One region of the Microbacterium tumbae genome, then DNA from elsewhere that is predicted to be linked to it. Evidence: riboswitches for the same ligand, from Rfam matches in the RefSeq annotation. Region 1 holds a riboswitch; the other holds the start of a gene.
The links. A riboswitch is a leader RNA that binds a small molecule or an ion and turns the genes downstream of it on or off. The one in region 1 is predicted to bind thiamine pyrophosphate.
Positions count from the first base shown of each region.

Region 2: linked by a shared signal. The riboswitch ahead of ACYVGQ_RS02190 (ECF transporter S component) and the one ahead of thiM (hydroxyethylthiazole kinase) in region 1 are both predicted to bind thiamine pyrophosphate.

Region 1 is NZ_BAAGWV010000003.1:658,982-666,608, reverse strand. Features, by position in the region: gene argJ (bifunctional glutamate N-acetyltransferase/amino-acid acetyltransferase ArgJ) at 1-210, opposite strand, end outside; gene argC (N-acetyl-gamma-glutamyl-phosphate reductase) at 207-1,250, opposite strand; gene ACYVGQ_RS14920 (bifunctional hydroxymethylpyrimidine kinase/phosphomethylpyrimidine kinase) at 1,533-3,686, opposite strand; gene thiM (hydroxyethylthiazole kinase) at 3,683-4,531, opposite strand; TPP riboswitch at 4,522-4,615, opposite strand; gene ACYVGQ_RS14910 (NAD-dependent epimerase/dehydratase family protein) at 4,666-5,628, opposite strand; gene ACYVGQ_RS14905 (glycoside hydrolase family 3 N-terminal domain-containing protein) at 5,709-6,869, opposite strand; gene ACYVGQ_RS14900 (response regulator) at 6,891-7,553, opposite strand; gene ACYVGQ_RS14895 (sensor histidine kinase) at 7,531-7,627, opposite strand, start outside.
Region 2 is NZ_BAAGWV010000001.1:465,468-473,094, reverse strand. Features, by position in the region: gene ACYVGQ_RS02195 (D-alanyl-D-alanine carboxypeptidase family protein) at 1-1,076, opposite strand, end outside; TPP riboswitch at 1,138-1,247, shown strand; gene ACYVGQ_RS02190 (ECF transporter S component) at 1,240-1,875, shown strand; gene ACYVGQ_RS02185 (ABC transporter ATP-binding protein) at 1,872-3,332, shown strand; gene ACYVGQ_RS02180 (energy-coupling factor transporter transmembrane component T family protein) at 3,395-4,165, shown strand; gene ACYVGQ_RS02175 (phosphotransferase) at 4,168-4,893, opposite strand; gene ACYVGQ_RS02170 (DUF488 domain-containing protein) at 4,890-5,249, opposite strand; gene ACYVGQ_RS02165 (SDR family NAD(P)-dependent oxidoreductase) at 5,347-6,108, shown strand; gene ACYVGQ_RS02160 (SDR family oxidoreductase) at 6,189-7,019, shown strand; gene ACYVGQ_RS02155 (sulfite exporter TauE/SafE family protein) at 7,273-7,627, opposite strand, start outside.

The DNA.
Region 1 (7,627 bases):
GTTGAGCACGACGGCCTCGACGGTGCGATCGGCGATCACCTGCTGCGACCAGATGATCGGGTTGGCCTTGGCGCGGTTGCTCGTGAACACGGCGGCGCCGACCTTGCGCGGGCCGCGGTTCACGACGAGGGCTACGTCGGGCTTGCCGGTGGACTTGAGGCCGGCGACGACTCCGGCCGCCTCGAAGCCTGCGGGGGCGGTGACGCTCACGGGGCGACTCCGTTCACGGTGAGGGCGCGGTCCTCGGCGAGGCCCAGCGCGATGTTCATGGACTGGATGGCAGCGCCGGCGGTGCCCTTGACGAGATTGTCGACCGCGGTGACGATCGTGACGCGGTTCGCGGGCCGGTCGATCGCCAGGCCGATGAGCGCGGTGTTGGCTCCGAGGACGTCGGCGGTGCGCGGGAACCGCCCCTCCGGCAGCAGCTGCACGAAGGTCTCGTCCCCGTAGGCGCTCTGCCATGCATCTCTGATCTCGGCGTCGGAGGTCCCCGCGACGATCGGCGCCGTCGACGTGGCGAGGATGCCGCGGGACATCGGGACGATAACCGGGGTGAAGGAGATGCGGGGGTCGGCGGCTCCGGCGTCCCGCAGCGCCTGCTGGATCTCGGGGATGTGCCGGTGGGTGCCGCCGACGGCGTAGGGGTTGGCGGTGCCGAGGACCTCGCTCGCGAGGAGGTTCGTCTTCAGGCTCCTGCCCGCCCCCGAGGGGCCGACCGCGAGCACGCTGACGACGTCGCCCGGATCGATGACGCCCGCGGCGACGCCCGGAGCGAGGCTCAGGCTGACCGTGGAGGCGTTGCAGCCGGGGGCGGCGATGCGGGTCGCGCCGCGCAGGCGCTCGCGCTGCTTCGACCCGCCGACGAGGAGTTCGGGCACGCCGTACGTCCACGGCTCGTGGAAGGCGCCGCCGTAGAAGGCATCCCAGGACGCCTTCGAGGTGAGGCGATGGTCGGCTCCGGCGTCGATCACGAGGGGCACGCCCCCGAGGGCGTCGGTGTACTGGCCGGACTGGCCGTGCGGAAGGGCGAGGAACACGATGTCGTGCCCCGCGAGGATCTCAGGGGTCGTCTCCTGCAGCTCCAGGTGCGCGAGAGAGCGCAGATGCGGCTGGTGCTGGACGAGCGGCTGACCCGCGTTGGAGTGCGCGGTGACGGTGCGGATCTCGATGTCCGGGTGGCCGGCGAGCAGGCGCAGGATCTCGCCGCCTGCATAGCCGGATGCGCCGGAGACGGCGACGGTATACGTCATGGTTCTACCTTAACGGTCGGCTCCTCGGGTCCTCGATGCACGACGGCACGAGCCCGAGCTGGTCGGAGGGGCCGGGGCGGCGACGCCGGCGCTCGACCGCCGTGCGAGAGGCAGGCGGGAGTGCGGGGTCGCCTAGAGTCGGCGGCCGCCGCGGCGTCGGCGCACGACGAGGACGCTCGGAGCGAGCGTCGAGGAAGCGCGGAGAGCCGAAGCCATGCCTGGACGATAGCGCGAGTGCGGATGCGTGTGCAAATCCGGATCGTCACGCCCCGGCGTCCCGCCTCAGGACGGAGCGTCCCGCTCGGCGAGCGGCACGGCGAAGAAGTCCCTCTCCAGCGCGCTCGAACGCTCGAAGGCGCGGAACATGCGGTCGCGCTGATCCCCGGATGCCCTGGACGCCGCACCGGCGACGTACTCGATCGCCTGCTCCGTCGCCAGCTCGAACGCCGGATCGGCGTAGGTCGTGAGCCAGGAGGCGTAGGGATGCCGGAGGTCCCGCGCGTAGGCCCCGAACTCCCCCGCGTGCAGGCGCCGCCCGAGATCCGTGTACAGCCAGAAGCACGGCAGCAGTGCGGCGATGAGCTCGGCGTAGTCCCCGCCGAACGCCGCGGAGCGCAGATGATCGAGATACGCGGTCGTGACCGTCGACGGCGGCGCGGCGAAGGTGCGCTCGCCGATGCCGCTCTCCGGAGTCAGCCACGTCGCGTGCAGTTCGAGCTCTCCGACGATGGAGCCGTGGGCCGAGTTCGCCCAGAACGCCTGTTCCGCAGACGTCGGGGCGAGGCGCGCCGCCTCGGCGAGGACCCGCGCGTACTCGCGGAGATAGAGCGCGTCCTGGCCGAGGTAGAACAGGAACGGCTCACGTCCGAGTGTGCCGTCCGCGAGCATCCGGATGAAGGGCAGCGCGTCGATCGCGGAGCGGATGCCGGAGATGCGCTGCCACCATTGGGCGGTGATCTCGTCCGGGGAGGGCCGGGTGTCGAGCCCTCCCCGAGACCAGAGGCCCGCGAAGTGGCTGACCGGTCCGTGGCCGCGGCCGACCTGCAGCCGCGTGCTCTGCACGAGCGACTCGCGCAGCCAGGCCCGCGCCGAGCTCACCGCCTCCACCGGATCCAGCCCGCGTGCGAGCAGGGTCGCGATCGCCGAGGACAGCGAGCAGCCGGTGCCGTGCGTGTTGCGGGTGGCGATGCGCGTGCCGGAGAACTCCTGGACGAGACCCGCTCCCGCATCGACGAGAGCATCCGGCGCGTCTTCCCCTGTGAGGTGTCCGCCCTTGACCAGCACGGCGGCGCCGATGTCGGCGGAGAGGCCCCTGGCGACGGCGAGCGCTTCCGCCCAGCTCTCGACGCGACGCCCGCTGAGCACCCCGAGCTCGGAGAGGTTCGGCGTGACCAGGTGCGCCTGCCGCAGGAGTGCGCGCAGAGCGTCCTCGGCATCCTGATCGAGCAGGCGGTCGCCGCTCGTGGCGACCATGACGGGGTCCACGACGACGACGGGCGGCCGGACGGCCTCGAGCCAGGCGCCCACTGCCCGGATCACGTCGGCGTTCGCCAGCATCCCGATCTTCACGGCGTCGATGCCGATGTCGTCCGAGAGCGCGTCCAGCTGCGCGGTCAGGAAAGCGGCCGGCGGCACGTGGACGTCCCGCACTCCTTGCGTGTTCTGGACCGTGAGCGCGGTGACCGCGGCCATGCCGTAGCCGCCGTTCGCCGCGATCGACTTGAGATCGGCCTGGATCCCCGCGCCGCCGGAGGGATCGCTGCCGGCGATGCTGAGCACCCGAGGCACGGCGCCTGCGCGCCAGCGCCGGAGGAACTCGCCCGCCTGAGCCGCCGGATCGTCCGCGGCGCAGAGCGCCGAGACGACCGCGATGCCCGCCGCACCGGCATCCCGGAGCTGTTCGACGTCGTCGATCCCGATCCCGCCGATCGCGACACAGGGCAGAGGGCTGTCCGCCGCGAAGGCGCGGAAGCCGTCGATCCCGAGCGGCGCAGGATGGTCGGGCTTCGTGCTGGTGGGACGGATCACGCCGACGCCGAGATAGTCGACCGTGCCGGATGGCAGCGCGCGGATCGCTGCGAGATGCTCCGGGGTGTTCGCCGTGAGGCCGATGAGGGCATCGGGGCCGAGCACCTCCCTGGCCCGCAGGACCGAGGCGTCTCCCTGGCCGAGGTGCACGCCGTCCACGCGGGCGCCCCGAGCGCGTGCTGCGAGAGCCGCATCGAGGCGATCGTCGACCACGAGCAGGGCGCGGCCGTCGATCACCCGCGAGAGCTCGACGAGCTGCCGGACGGTCTCGGCATCCGTCGCGGATTTGTCGCGCAGCTGGACGATGCCCACGCCCCCGTCGACCGCCTGGCGCACCGTCTCGACGACGCCGCGGTCGCCGCAGAGCGAGGGGTCGGTGACGAGGTACAGCGAGAGATCGGCGATCATCGCGCCACGACCTCGACGCGAGCGCGGGCGGCGAGCTCGCCCGGTTGGACGGCGGCGAGCGCGTCGAGCAGCGCGACGGCGAAGCTGCCTGGTCCCGCCGCACCGGACGCGGCCCGTTCCGCGGCGATCGTGTACACGAGGCTCGCGGAGGCGACGGCGATGATCGGGGCGGACCCGGTGCCGCGCGCGACTCCGAGGAAGGCGGCCATCACGGCGCCGAGGGCGCATCCTCCGCCGGTGACGCGCGTGAGGAGCTCGTCGCCGTTGGCGATCCGGAACGTCCGGTCGCCATCGGTGATGAGGTCGACGGGGCCCGAGACCGCGACGACGCTGCCGTGCCGCTCCGCGAGCGCGAGGGCGGCGGACGCGGCCGCATCCGTGCTGTCGGTGGCATCGACGCCGCGGCCGCCCGTGCTGAGCCCTGCCAGCGCGAGGATCTCGGAGGCGTTGCCCCGGATGGCCGTCGGGCGGCGCTCCGCGAGCTGATGCGCGAGAGCCGTCCGCACGGGGAGCGCGCCGATCGCGACAGGGTCGAGCACCCAGGGGGTGCCGGACGCCGCCGCTCCGACGGCCGCTTCGAGGCTCGCCGCACGCTGCTCGGGCGTCGGCGTGCCGAGGTTCACGAGCACACCGGATGCGACGCCGGCGAACAGCTCGGACTCGCCGGCGATGTCGACCATCGCAGGGGCGGCGCCGAGCGCGAGCAGCACGTTGGCCGTGAACCCTGTGACCACCGCGTTGGTGATGCAGTGCGTCAGAGGCGGGGCCTCCCGCAGCGTCTGCAGCAGGATCGCGGCCTCGCCCGCGAGGTCGGTTCCGGACAATGGACGCAGACGATCGCTCATTGCGACATCCCTTCGCTAGTACGAACTAGATCAGGTTCGACGGGTGTGATCTCAGCCGCGGATGCGGCACCCCGTGTCACTCGCTGGAAGTCTAGCGGGCCTGTGCCGGACATTCCGTTCGGGCTCTCGGGCGCTCAGGCGTCGATCGCCGTGAGCAGGGCGAGCTCCTCCTCCCGCGTCAGCCCAGAACGACGGGGCCGGCCGACGCCGCGCGAGCGCTCGTCGAGGAGCACGCGGGAGATCGTTTCGGCGAGAGGACGCAGCGGACCTCCGGCCGCCCGGTAGGCGGTGCTGCTCCGGCGGGCGAAGCCCGGCATGTCGGCCGGCAGCCAGAGGGGCAGCGAGCGCTCGCCCATCCAGTGCTGCACCCCGCGCTCCTCCAGCCAGGCGTCGCCGGCCTCGACGATCCGGCCGGTGTGCTCCGCGGCGGACCGGAAGGCGTCGATCACCGCGCCGAACGGGTGCGGGTCTCCGACGGCGTCCACGATGCCGTGCCCGCGGTCTCGGACGACGAACTCGGCGAGATCGTCGACGTCGACGACCTGCGCCCAGCGCTCTCGACGCGTCGGAGTCAGGACGGCGCCGCCTCCGGAGCGGGCGAAGGCCGCGCCCCAGTAGCCGAAGCGGTCGCTCGGGTCGCCGGGGCCTGCGATGAGACCGGGACGCACGATCCTCGCGCGCGACCCCAGCCCGGCGACAGCCTGCTCCGCCGCGACCTTCTGCCCGGCGTAGTCGTCCTCGTCGTCGCGTGCCGCCGGATGCAGCGAGGCGGACTCGTCGGCGCCGATCGCGGTGTCGTCGGCATACACGGAGACGGACGAGACGTACGTCCAGCGCGCGCTGCGCTCCCCCAGCATCCGGATGCCGTCGCGCACATGCCCGGCCAGGGAGGAGACGTCGACGACCTCGTCCCAGTCCCGCCGCAGCGCGTCGTAGACGGCCTGGTCGTCCCGATCTCCGAGGACGAGCTCGACGCCGTCCGGCGCCGTCCGACCGCCTCTCGCGAGACACGTCACGCGGGCGCCGGCATCCGCCCAGCGCTGCGCGATGCGCCGGGAGAGCCAGCCCGTTCCTCCGAGGACCAGCACATCTGTCATGGCCCCATGTCATCACGCCGCCGGCGAGGAGGGGAAGGGCTTCCGCCCAGAGCGGAGACGACGTCCTCCGCACGCGGGGTTCAGCCGCGGTCGCGCGCCCAGGAGAGCACGATCACCCGCGCGGCGGCCTCCGCCAGTCGTTCGGCGAAGACCCCGTCATCTGCGGCACGCGCGGCCAGCGCGTCGATGATCCTGCCTGCCGTCTCCGGCGTGGAGCCGGCGATCATGAGCACCAGGTCGGCGCCGGCCGCGATCGCGGCGACGGCGTTCTCGACCGGGTCGGCGTACGCGGCCTCTCCGGAGGAGGAGAGCATGCCGAGGTCGTCGGTGACGGCCACACCCTCGAAGCCCAGTTCGTCGCGCAGGATGCCGTACCACTCCGGCGACAGCGACGCCGGAAGATCGGATACGGCCGTGAACCGCAGATGCCCCATCATGACGAGCTCCGCGCCCGCGTCGATGCCCGCCTGGAACGGTACCGCGTCGAAGGAGCGCCATTCGGCCAGGCTCATGCCCGTCGTCGGGATCGCGCTGTGCGAGTCGCCCTCCGCCGCCCCATGGCCGGGGAAGTGCTTGAGCGTCGACGCCACGAGACCGTCCTCGCTTCCGACGATCGCGGCCACCCGGTCGGCCACCGACTGAGGATCGGTCCCGTAGGAGCGCCGGAAGATGAAGGATCCGTCCGAGCGGGGAACATCGGCGACGACGCCGAAGTTGACGTCGACGCCCGCATCGGCGAGAAGCCGGGCACGATCCGTGAAGGCCGTCCTCGCCTGCGCGACGTCCTCGTCCTTGAGCTGCCTGGCCGAGGGGAGGTCGTCCCACGGCATCCGCTTGACGTCGCCGCCCTCCTGATCGATAGCGATCAGCGCATCCGCGGACGCCGCATGCACCTCGTCGGTCAGTGCGCGCAATCCCTCAGGCGCACCGGGGACGTTGCCGCCCATGAGGATCAGCCCCCGCGGACCGCTCGCGACGTACTCCGCGAGAGAAGCGGCATCCGATCCGCCGATCGTTCCCATGACGACCATCGCCGCCTGCTCGCGCACGGGCGTCAGCGCCGCCTGCACGGCGGCGAGCCCGCGGATCGAGGGAGGTGTCGGTGTCAGCGTCGCGGTCGGCGTCGGCATCGGCATCGGCGTCCCGGATGTCTCGACGCCCGCGGGTTCGCCCGACGGGGCGCATCCCGAGACGCCGATGACCAGCGCCAGGAGCGTCGCCGCGATCGCACGACTCTTCACCCCGTCAAGGCTACACAGCGCTCATCGACGTTCGCCCGCCCCCGTCTGCAGGAAGAGCAGGATGGCCCGCACCCGGCGGTTCTCCTCCTGCGGCCGCAGTCCAAGCCCGCTGAAGATGTTCCCGACATGCTTGCGCACGGCGGCGTCGCTGAGGAACAGCCGGCCCGCGATCTCCGTGTTCGAGAGGCCGTCCGCCATCAGCGCCAGGACCTCCCGCTCCCGCCCGGTGAGCGCGTCGAGCGGACGCGACGCATCCGTCCGCAGCAGGTGCCTCGTCACCTCCGGGTCGATGACCGTCCCGCCGCCGGCCACGACGCGGAGCGCGCGATCGAAGTCCGCGATGCGGTTCACCCGTTCCTTGAGGAGGTAGCCGACCGCGCCATCGGGGAGCAGGAGCAGCTCTCTGGCATAGCGGTCGGCGACGTACTGGGACAGGGCGAGGACGGGCTGCTGCGGATGTCGGGCGCGGATCCGCAGCGCGGCCCTCAGGCCGTCGTCGGTGCCGTCCGGCGGCATCCGCACGTCGGTGAGCACGAGATCGGGCTCCTCTGCGAGACCGTCGTAGACCTCGAGCAGGCTGCGCGCATCGGATGCCGTGGCCGCCACCTCATGGCCGAGGCGCTCCAGCAGCGCCGAGAGGGCCTCCCGGAGCAGCGCGGAGTCATCCGCGAGGAGAATGCGCATCGAAGCCCCTCCCCTCCGCGGTGACGGGCAGCTCCATCCGCAGGATGGTCGGCCCGCCCTGCGGGCTCGTGACG
Region 2 (7,627 bases), on a different contig from region 1:
CCCAGCAGGATGCCCTGCAGCATCTGGTGCTCGGTCAGCGTGCCGCCCACGGGCACGTCCAGCGCGGACTGGTTGTCGCTCAGATAGCTCCAGTACTCGCTGGAGTCGGACCAGCTGAACGAGAACTCCGGCCCCTGCTCGCCGACCTGCAGCGGCATCCGGTCGAGCACGAGCATGACCGAGACGACCTTCGTGACGCTCGCGAGAGGGACGGCCGAGCTCGCGGATGCGACGGCGTCCACGCCTCCGACGCCGACCGCCGCACTGCCCTGCGCGGGCCAGGTCAGGACGGCCGGATCCGCCGGTGCGACGGTGACCTCGACGCCGTCCACCGAGGCGGGAAGCTCGTGCAGCGGCCACAGCAGGGCCGTGGCGGAGTAGGCGATGCCCAGGGCGACCAGGGTTCCGAGCGGCACCAGCCAGCCGGCGCGGGGCCCGCGCGTCGCGGCGTCCGCGAGGATGTCGACCGTCGTCGCGGCATCGGAGTCGTCGTTCGGCGAAGCGGTCTCCGCGACGGATCCCGGATCCACCCAGAGAAGGGCAGTGGCCGGCGAGTCCTCGTCGGCCCACTCGGCCGGAGCGGCCTCCGTGCGAAGGACCTCGAGGGGCTCGGGGGCGACGACTCCGTCGTCGTCGGAAACCTCGGTCTCGGCGAGTCCACCGGTCGGGGTCTCCGTCCGGACGACGGGCGATGCGGTCCCGATGGTCACGGGTGCCGCGAGAGCGGGCGCGAGGGCGACAGCCGCTCCCGCGCTCCCCGCGTCGGCGGAGTCGTCCGCGGCCGTCTCGGGGATCGGCGAACCGGCCGTCGCGTCGTCGGCGGCGTCCTCGACGGCGGTCGCGACGGACGTGGTCTCGCTCGCGGCCGGCACGCCGGACGCGGTCCTGTCGGCGTCGGCCGGGATCGCATCCGTCCCGGCGGGTTCGGCAGGGGAGCTCCCGTCGCCGGCATCCGCGGTCCTGCCCGATCCGCGCCCCCCGCCGGCCACCTCGCCGAACGACGGCGCCGGCGCCCTGAGCCGACGGCGTTCCCGGCGCGTGAGGGCGCTCGCGTCGTCGCTCTGATGGGGGGTCACCCCGCATACGCTACCGAATCCGGGCATGGCAGGCCGGTATCCCGCCCCGGAGTATGATCGTCAGCACAACCACGGGAGTCCGGCGAGCCGGGCTGAGAGGAAGCGAACCGCGCTTCGACCGTCGAACCTGATCCGGATCATGCCGGCGCAGGGAGGAGATCAGATGAGTACGTCCACGTCCGCATCCACCCAGGCCACCACCGCCGCGAACCCCTGGCGCTGGCGCGTCGTCGACATCGTCGTCGCCGCCGTGCTCGGCGTCGCGATCGGCCTCGTCTTCTGGGGCTGGAACACCGTCGGCGGCACCTGGTTCGGCCTGGCCGACGCCGTCACCCCCGGCCTCGGCGGGATCGCCGTCGGCATCTGGCTGCTCGGCGGCGTCGTCGGCGGGCTGATCATCCGCAAGCCGGGTGCGGCGCTCGTCGTCGAGCTCGTCGCCGCGATCGTCTCCGCGCTGATCGGCAACCAGTGGGGCATCTCCACCGTCTTCAGCGGCATCGTCCAGGGACTGGGCGCGGAGATCGTCTTCGCCCTGTTCCTCTACCGCCGCTTCGGCGTCGTCGCCGCCGCGCTCTCCGGCATCGGAGCGGGCGTCGCCGCCTGGGTCTTCGAGCTGTTCTACGGCAGCTCCCCGAACATCCTGAAGTCGCTCGAGTTCAACACCATCTACCTCGTGAGCCTCATCGTCTCCGGGGCGATCCTCGCCGGTGTCGTCGGCTGGCTGCTGGTGCGCGCTCTCGCCGCGACCGGCGCGCTGAGCCGCTTCGCCGCCGGTCGCGAGCTCGTCCGCGAGGTCTGAGCGTGCCCGGTGCCGCCCCGGCCCGCGTGCAGTGCGCGGGCTGGGGCTGGCGCTACGCAGGGCGGCGCCTGCCGGCGGTCAGCGAGGTGAGCTTCACGATCGAGCCGGGCGAGCGCGTTCTTCTGCTCGGCGCCTCCGGGGCGGGGAAGTCTACGCTGCTGGCGGGTCTCGCAGGGGTCCTCGGCGATGCGGAGGAGGGCGAGCGCACCGGCAGTCTGCTCGTCGACGGCGCGGCTCCCGAATCCCGTCGTGGCCAGGTCGGCCTGGTGCTGCAGGACCCGGATGCCGGGATCGTGCTGTCCAAGGTCGGCGACGACGTCGCGTTCGGCTGCGAGAACCTCGGCGTCCCGGCATCCGAGATTCCCTCGCGGGTCGCCGAGGCGCTCGAGGACGTGGGCCTCGACGTGCCGTTGCGCCGCCCGACGAAGGAGCTCTCCGGCGGGCAGAAGCAGCGGCTCGTGCTGGCCGGCGTCCTCGCGATGCGCCCCGGTCTGCTCCTGTTGGACGAGCCGACGGCGAACCTCGATCCGGAAGGCGTCCGCGAGGTGCGGGCGAGCGTCGAGCGCGTCGTGGAGGCCACCGGCGCGACCCTGATCGTCGTCGAGCATCGGACGCCGGTCTGGGTGGAGCTCATGACCCGCGTGATCGTGCTCGCCGCGGACGGCGGGCTGCTCGCGGACGGCCCGCCGGCGCAGGTGTTCGCCGAGCACGGCGACGCCCTGGCCGATGCCGGGGTATGGGTGCCGGAGCAGCGGATCGACCTGGCCGTGCTGCCCCCGGCATCCGCGGACGGCGAAGGCGTGCTGTCGGCGGAGGGACTGTCGATCGGCCGCGGGCGGACCGAGGTGCGGACCGGGCTCGACGTACGCCTGCCGCGGGGCGCGGCGACGGTCGTCACCGGCCCCAACGGCGCGGGCAAGTCGACCCTCGCCCTGACGCTGGCCGGACTCGTCCCCGAGCTCGTCGGCGAGCTCGAGGCCGCTCCCGATCTCGCGGGACGTTCCGGCCGCCGGCCGTTCCGGTGGACATCCCAGGAGCTGCTCACGCGCGTCGGGATGGTCTTCCAGGAGCCGGAGCATCAGTTCCTCGCCAGGACGCTGAGGGATGAGCTCGCCGTCGGCCCGCGCGCACTGGGATGGCCGTCCGCCCGAGTGGACGAGGTCGTCGACGCCCTGCTGGAACGACTGGGGCTCGCACCGCTCGCCCTCGCCAATCCCTTCACCCTCTCCGGCGGTCAGAAGCGACGGCTGTCGGTCGCGACCGTGCTCGCGGCCTCCCCGGAGGTGATCGTGCTGGACGAGCCCACCTTCGGGCAGGACCGGCGCGGCTGGATCTCCCTCGTCGCCCTGCTCCAGGAGGAGATCGCCCGGGGGCGCACGGTGGTCGCGGTCACCCACGACGAGGGCGTTGTCCGGCATCTCGGCGGGCGCCGTCTCGAGCTGGCGGCCGCTTCGTGAGGCGCGAGGGCAGTGCGTTCGAATCGCGCAACTATGCGGATCCGGGCCCGAAAAGCGTACAGTTGCGCGATTCGAACGGGCGGTGGCTGGACGGCGTGAACCCCGTCACGAAGGTGCTGCTCGCCCTGGTGCTCTCGATCCCCCTGTTCGCGTCGATCGACGTCACGAGCGCGGTCGTCGCGATCGGGCTCGAGCTGCTGTGCGTCCCGCTCACGGGGCTGCGACTCGGAACCGTGCTGATGCGGATGCTCCCCGTGCTGTTCTTCGCCCCGATCGCCGGCGTCAGCATGCTGCTCTACGCCGAGCCGGGCGGCGAGATCTACTGGAGCCTCGGGTTCGCGACGATCAGCGAGGACTCGGTGGGCCTCGCCATCGCGGTCGGGCTGCGCGTGCTCGCCCTCGCCCTGCCCACGATCCTCCTGTTCGCGAGGACGGACCCGACCGAGCTGGCCGACGGCCTGGCGCAGGTCGCGAAGCTGCCCAGCCGGTTCGTGCTCGGCACCCTCGCAGGAGCCAGGATGCTGGGGCTGTTCCTGGACGACTGGCGGACCATGGGGCTCGCCCGCCGCGCCCGCGGCGTCGGCGATCGCGGGACCATCCGGCGGTTCTTCTCGATGGCGTTCGTCCTGCTCGTGTTCGCGGTGCGCCGCGGGACGAAGCTGGCGATGGCGATGGAGGCGCGCGGCTTCGGCTCCGGCATCCCGCGCACCTGGGCTCGTCCCTCCCGGCTGAGCGGGAGAGACGCGATCGCCGTGGCCGGCGGAGTCCTCATCATGGCACTGGCGCTCGCCGCGGCCGTCGTGGCCGGGACGTTCCGCTTCATCTGGAGCTGAGGTCAGCCGGCGTTCCACAGCTCCCGGTAGTAGGCGAGCCGCTCACGATCCGGCTCGACGCCGTAGGCCGCGATGAGCGCATCCTCCCAGCCGGGGCCGGCGTTCCACCCCGTGCTCATCGCCGCGACCGCGATGTCCGCCCAGCGGTCGGCGACGCCGAGGGCGGCGAGATCGACGTGCCCGGCCACGGCCCCGGAGGCGGAGAGCAGGGTGTTCGGCATGCAGGGGTCGCCGTGACAGACGACGAGGCGATCGACGGGCGGCGGATGCTCGAGATGCGCCGGCACGTCGGCTCCGCGCTCACGGGCGCCGGCGAGCCTGGTCTCCACTCCCCACTCCCATGGGCAGTCCGCGACCGGAAGAGCGTCGTGCAGCATCCGCAGCCCTTCGCCGACGCCGCGGACGGCCGTCGCCGGATCCTCCCGCCAGCGCGGGTCCACGGCGCTCATCGCATCGATGGCCACGGTGACGAGCCATTCGTGCCCGGCGTCCTCGCCCTGTTCGATCACCTCGGGCACGCAGATCCAGCGACCCGCCCACCGCATCCGCTCGGCCTCGTCGCGCATGTTCGCCTCGGGGTCGTGCGGGCCCCATTTGATGAAGCGTCCGTCGTCCGTGCGGAACGTGAGACCGCCGATCCCGTTCTCCCAGACCGGCTTCAGCGCGGCGCCGCGGGCGAGGTCGCGGACGCGTCCCGGAACCGTCAGATCCGCGCCGGGAATGCTCACAGCAGTTCCCGCAGCGCGTCCTCCAGCACGAGGGCGTGATTGTGCTCCGGATCGCGCGCGGCGTAGACGAGGGTGACGATCGGATGCCGGCGCACGGCGTCGGCGAGCGCGCGCAGCGCGGGCGCGCTCTCGTGGTCGAGCTCGGCGCGGTACCTGTCCGCGAACTCGCCCCATTCGGCATCGGGAGCGGCGTGCCAGGCCTTGCGCAGCTCCGCGCTCGGGGCGGTGTCCTCGGACCAGAGGTCGATCGCGGCCCGCTCCTTCGAGACGCCGCGCGGCCAGAGGCGGTCCACGAGGATCCGGAAGCCGTCGTCGACGGAGGCGGTGTCGTAGGCTCGCTTGCGACGCAGTTCCATCCCTCCACCCAACACCGTGCCGCCGCAGGACGCCAGGGTGGAACTGGGAACCGCGTAAGCTGGGACTGAGTTGCACGAACGTTCGAGGGAGAACAGCATGCGGATCCAGGGAGCGGGCGCCCTCATCACCGGCGGCGCCTCCGGACTCGGGCTCGCCACGGCACGCGCACTCGTCGCGGCAGGAGCCCACGTCACACTGCTCGACCTCCCCGGTTCCGCGGGTGCGGCGCTGGCCGCGGAGCTCGGCGGGTCCTTCGCGCCCGGTGACGTCACGAGCCCTGCGGATGCCGCGGACGCGGTCGTCGTGGCGAACACCGAGGCGCCATTGCGCATCGTCGTGAACTGCGCGGGCATCGCCCCTCCGGCCAAGGTCCTCGACCGGGACGGCGAACCCAGCTCGCTCGCCGACTTCGAGCGGCTCATCCGCATCAACCTCATCGGGACCTACAACGTGCTCTCGCAGGCGGCCGCCGTCATCGCGCGGCAGGAGCCCACGGCATCCGGCGACCGCGGCGTCATCGTGAACACGGCCAGCGTCGCGGCGTTCGACGGGCAGATCGGTCAGCCGGCGTATGCGGCGTCGAAGGGCGGCGTGCACGCGCTGACGCTGCCGGTCGCCCGCGAGCTCGCCCGTTACGGCATCCGCGTCTGCACGATCGCGCCGGGCATCATGGAGACGCCGATGCTCGCAGGCCTTCCGGCGGCGGCGCAGGCCTCTCTCGGCGAGCAGGTGCCGTACCCCGCGCGCCTCGGGACGCCGGGGGAGTATGCCGCTCTCGTCCAGCACATCGTCGAGAACGGCTACCTCAACGGCGAGACGATCCGTCTCGACGGCGCCATCCGCATGGCACCGAGGTAAACGCAGCTGGGGTTCGAATCGCGCGAATGGTTCGATCCTCGGCCGAGATCGAACCATTCGCGCGATTCGAAGGAGACCACGTGACTCTGGCAGGCAAGACCATCCTGATGTCCGGCGGCAGCCGCGGCATCGGCCTCGCGATCGCCCTGCGCGCGGCGGCGGACGGGGCGAACATCGCGATGCTGGCGAAGACCGCCACCCCGCATCCGAAGCTCGAGGGCACGATCCACACCGCGGCGGATCAGATCCGCGCCGCAGGCGGCCGGGCTCTTGCGATCGTCGGCGACGTGCGCGAGGACGACGACATCACGGAGGCGGTGATCACGACGGTCGGCGAGTTCGGCGGCATCGACATCGTCGTCAACAACGCCAGCGTCATCGACCTGTCCGGCTCCCTCGATCTCGCGGCCAAGAAGTACGACCTGATGCAGGACGTCAACGTCCGCGGGACGTTCATGCTCTCTCGTGCGGCGATCCCGCAGCTGAAGGACGCCGAGAACCCGCACATCCTCTCGCTCTCGCCGCCGCTGAACCCGACGCCGAGGTGGCTGGGCGCTCACACCGGATACTCGCTCGCGAAGTTCGGCATGACCATGGCGACGCTCGGCATCGCCGCGGAGTTCGCCGAGGACGGCATCGCCGCCAACACGCTCTGGCCGCGGACGACGATCGCGACCGCCGCAGTGCAGAACATCCTCGGCGGCGACCGGATCATGGCCGCCAGCCGCACGGCGGACATCTACGCCGACGCGGCCTACGCCGTGCTCACGAAGCCGGCGCGGGAGCTCACCGGGCAGACGCTCATCGTCGAGGACGTGCTGGAGGCCGAGGGCATCACCGACCTCTCCGGGTACGCGGCCGTTCCGGGGACGCCGGACAGCGCGCTCTTCCCGGACATCTTCCTGGACTGACTCGCAGAGTCGACAGGACAAAGGCCTGGCTTCCGGTGTTACCGGGCGGTGGTGTTCGGAACTCCTGCGGATCGAGACCCGTGGTCGCCACGAATCGCACTATTCGGCCTATCCGATATCTGAGGTCACTCATGTGCAGGAGTTCGGCGCGCCCGGCCCTCCTCGGGGCGCTGCCCCCCTCTTTCCGAGGCGATGCCTGCGGGTGAGCGGGTGAGCGGGCGAGCGGTGAGGGGAGGGAAGAGAGCAGCGAGCCTCAGAACAGCAGGTACACCGCACCGAGGACGGTGAGGGTGATGACGATGCGATCGAACAGGCGCTGATCCAGACGCTTCGCGAGGCGCAGCCCGATGAGCGCGCCCACGACGACGAGCGGAGCGAGCGCCGCGTCCATCAGCAGCACGTGCGCGTCGATGAGCCCGATCCCCGCGAGGAACGGCACCTTGACGAGGTTGATGATCGCGAAGAACCATGCCGAGGTGCCGAGGAACACCTGCACCGGGGTGCGGGTGGCGAGGAAGTACATCGACATCACCGGTCCGCCGGCGTTCGCCACCATCGTCGTGAATCCTCCGAGGCTCCCGTAGGCGGATGCCAGCAGGATGCCGGAG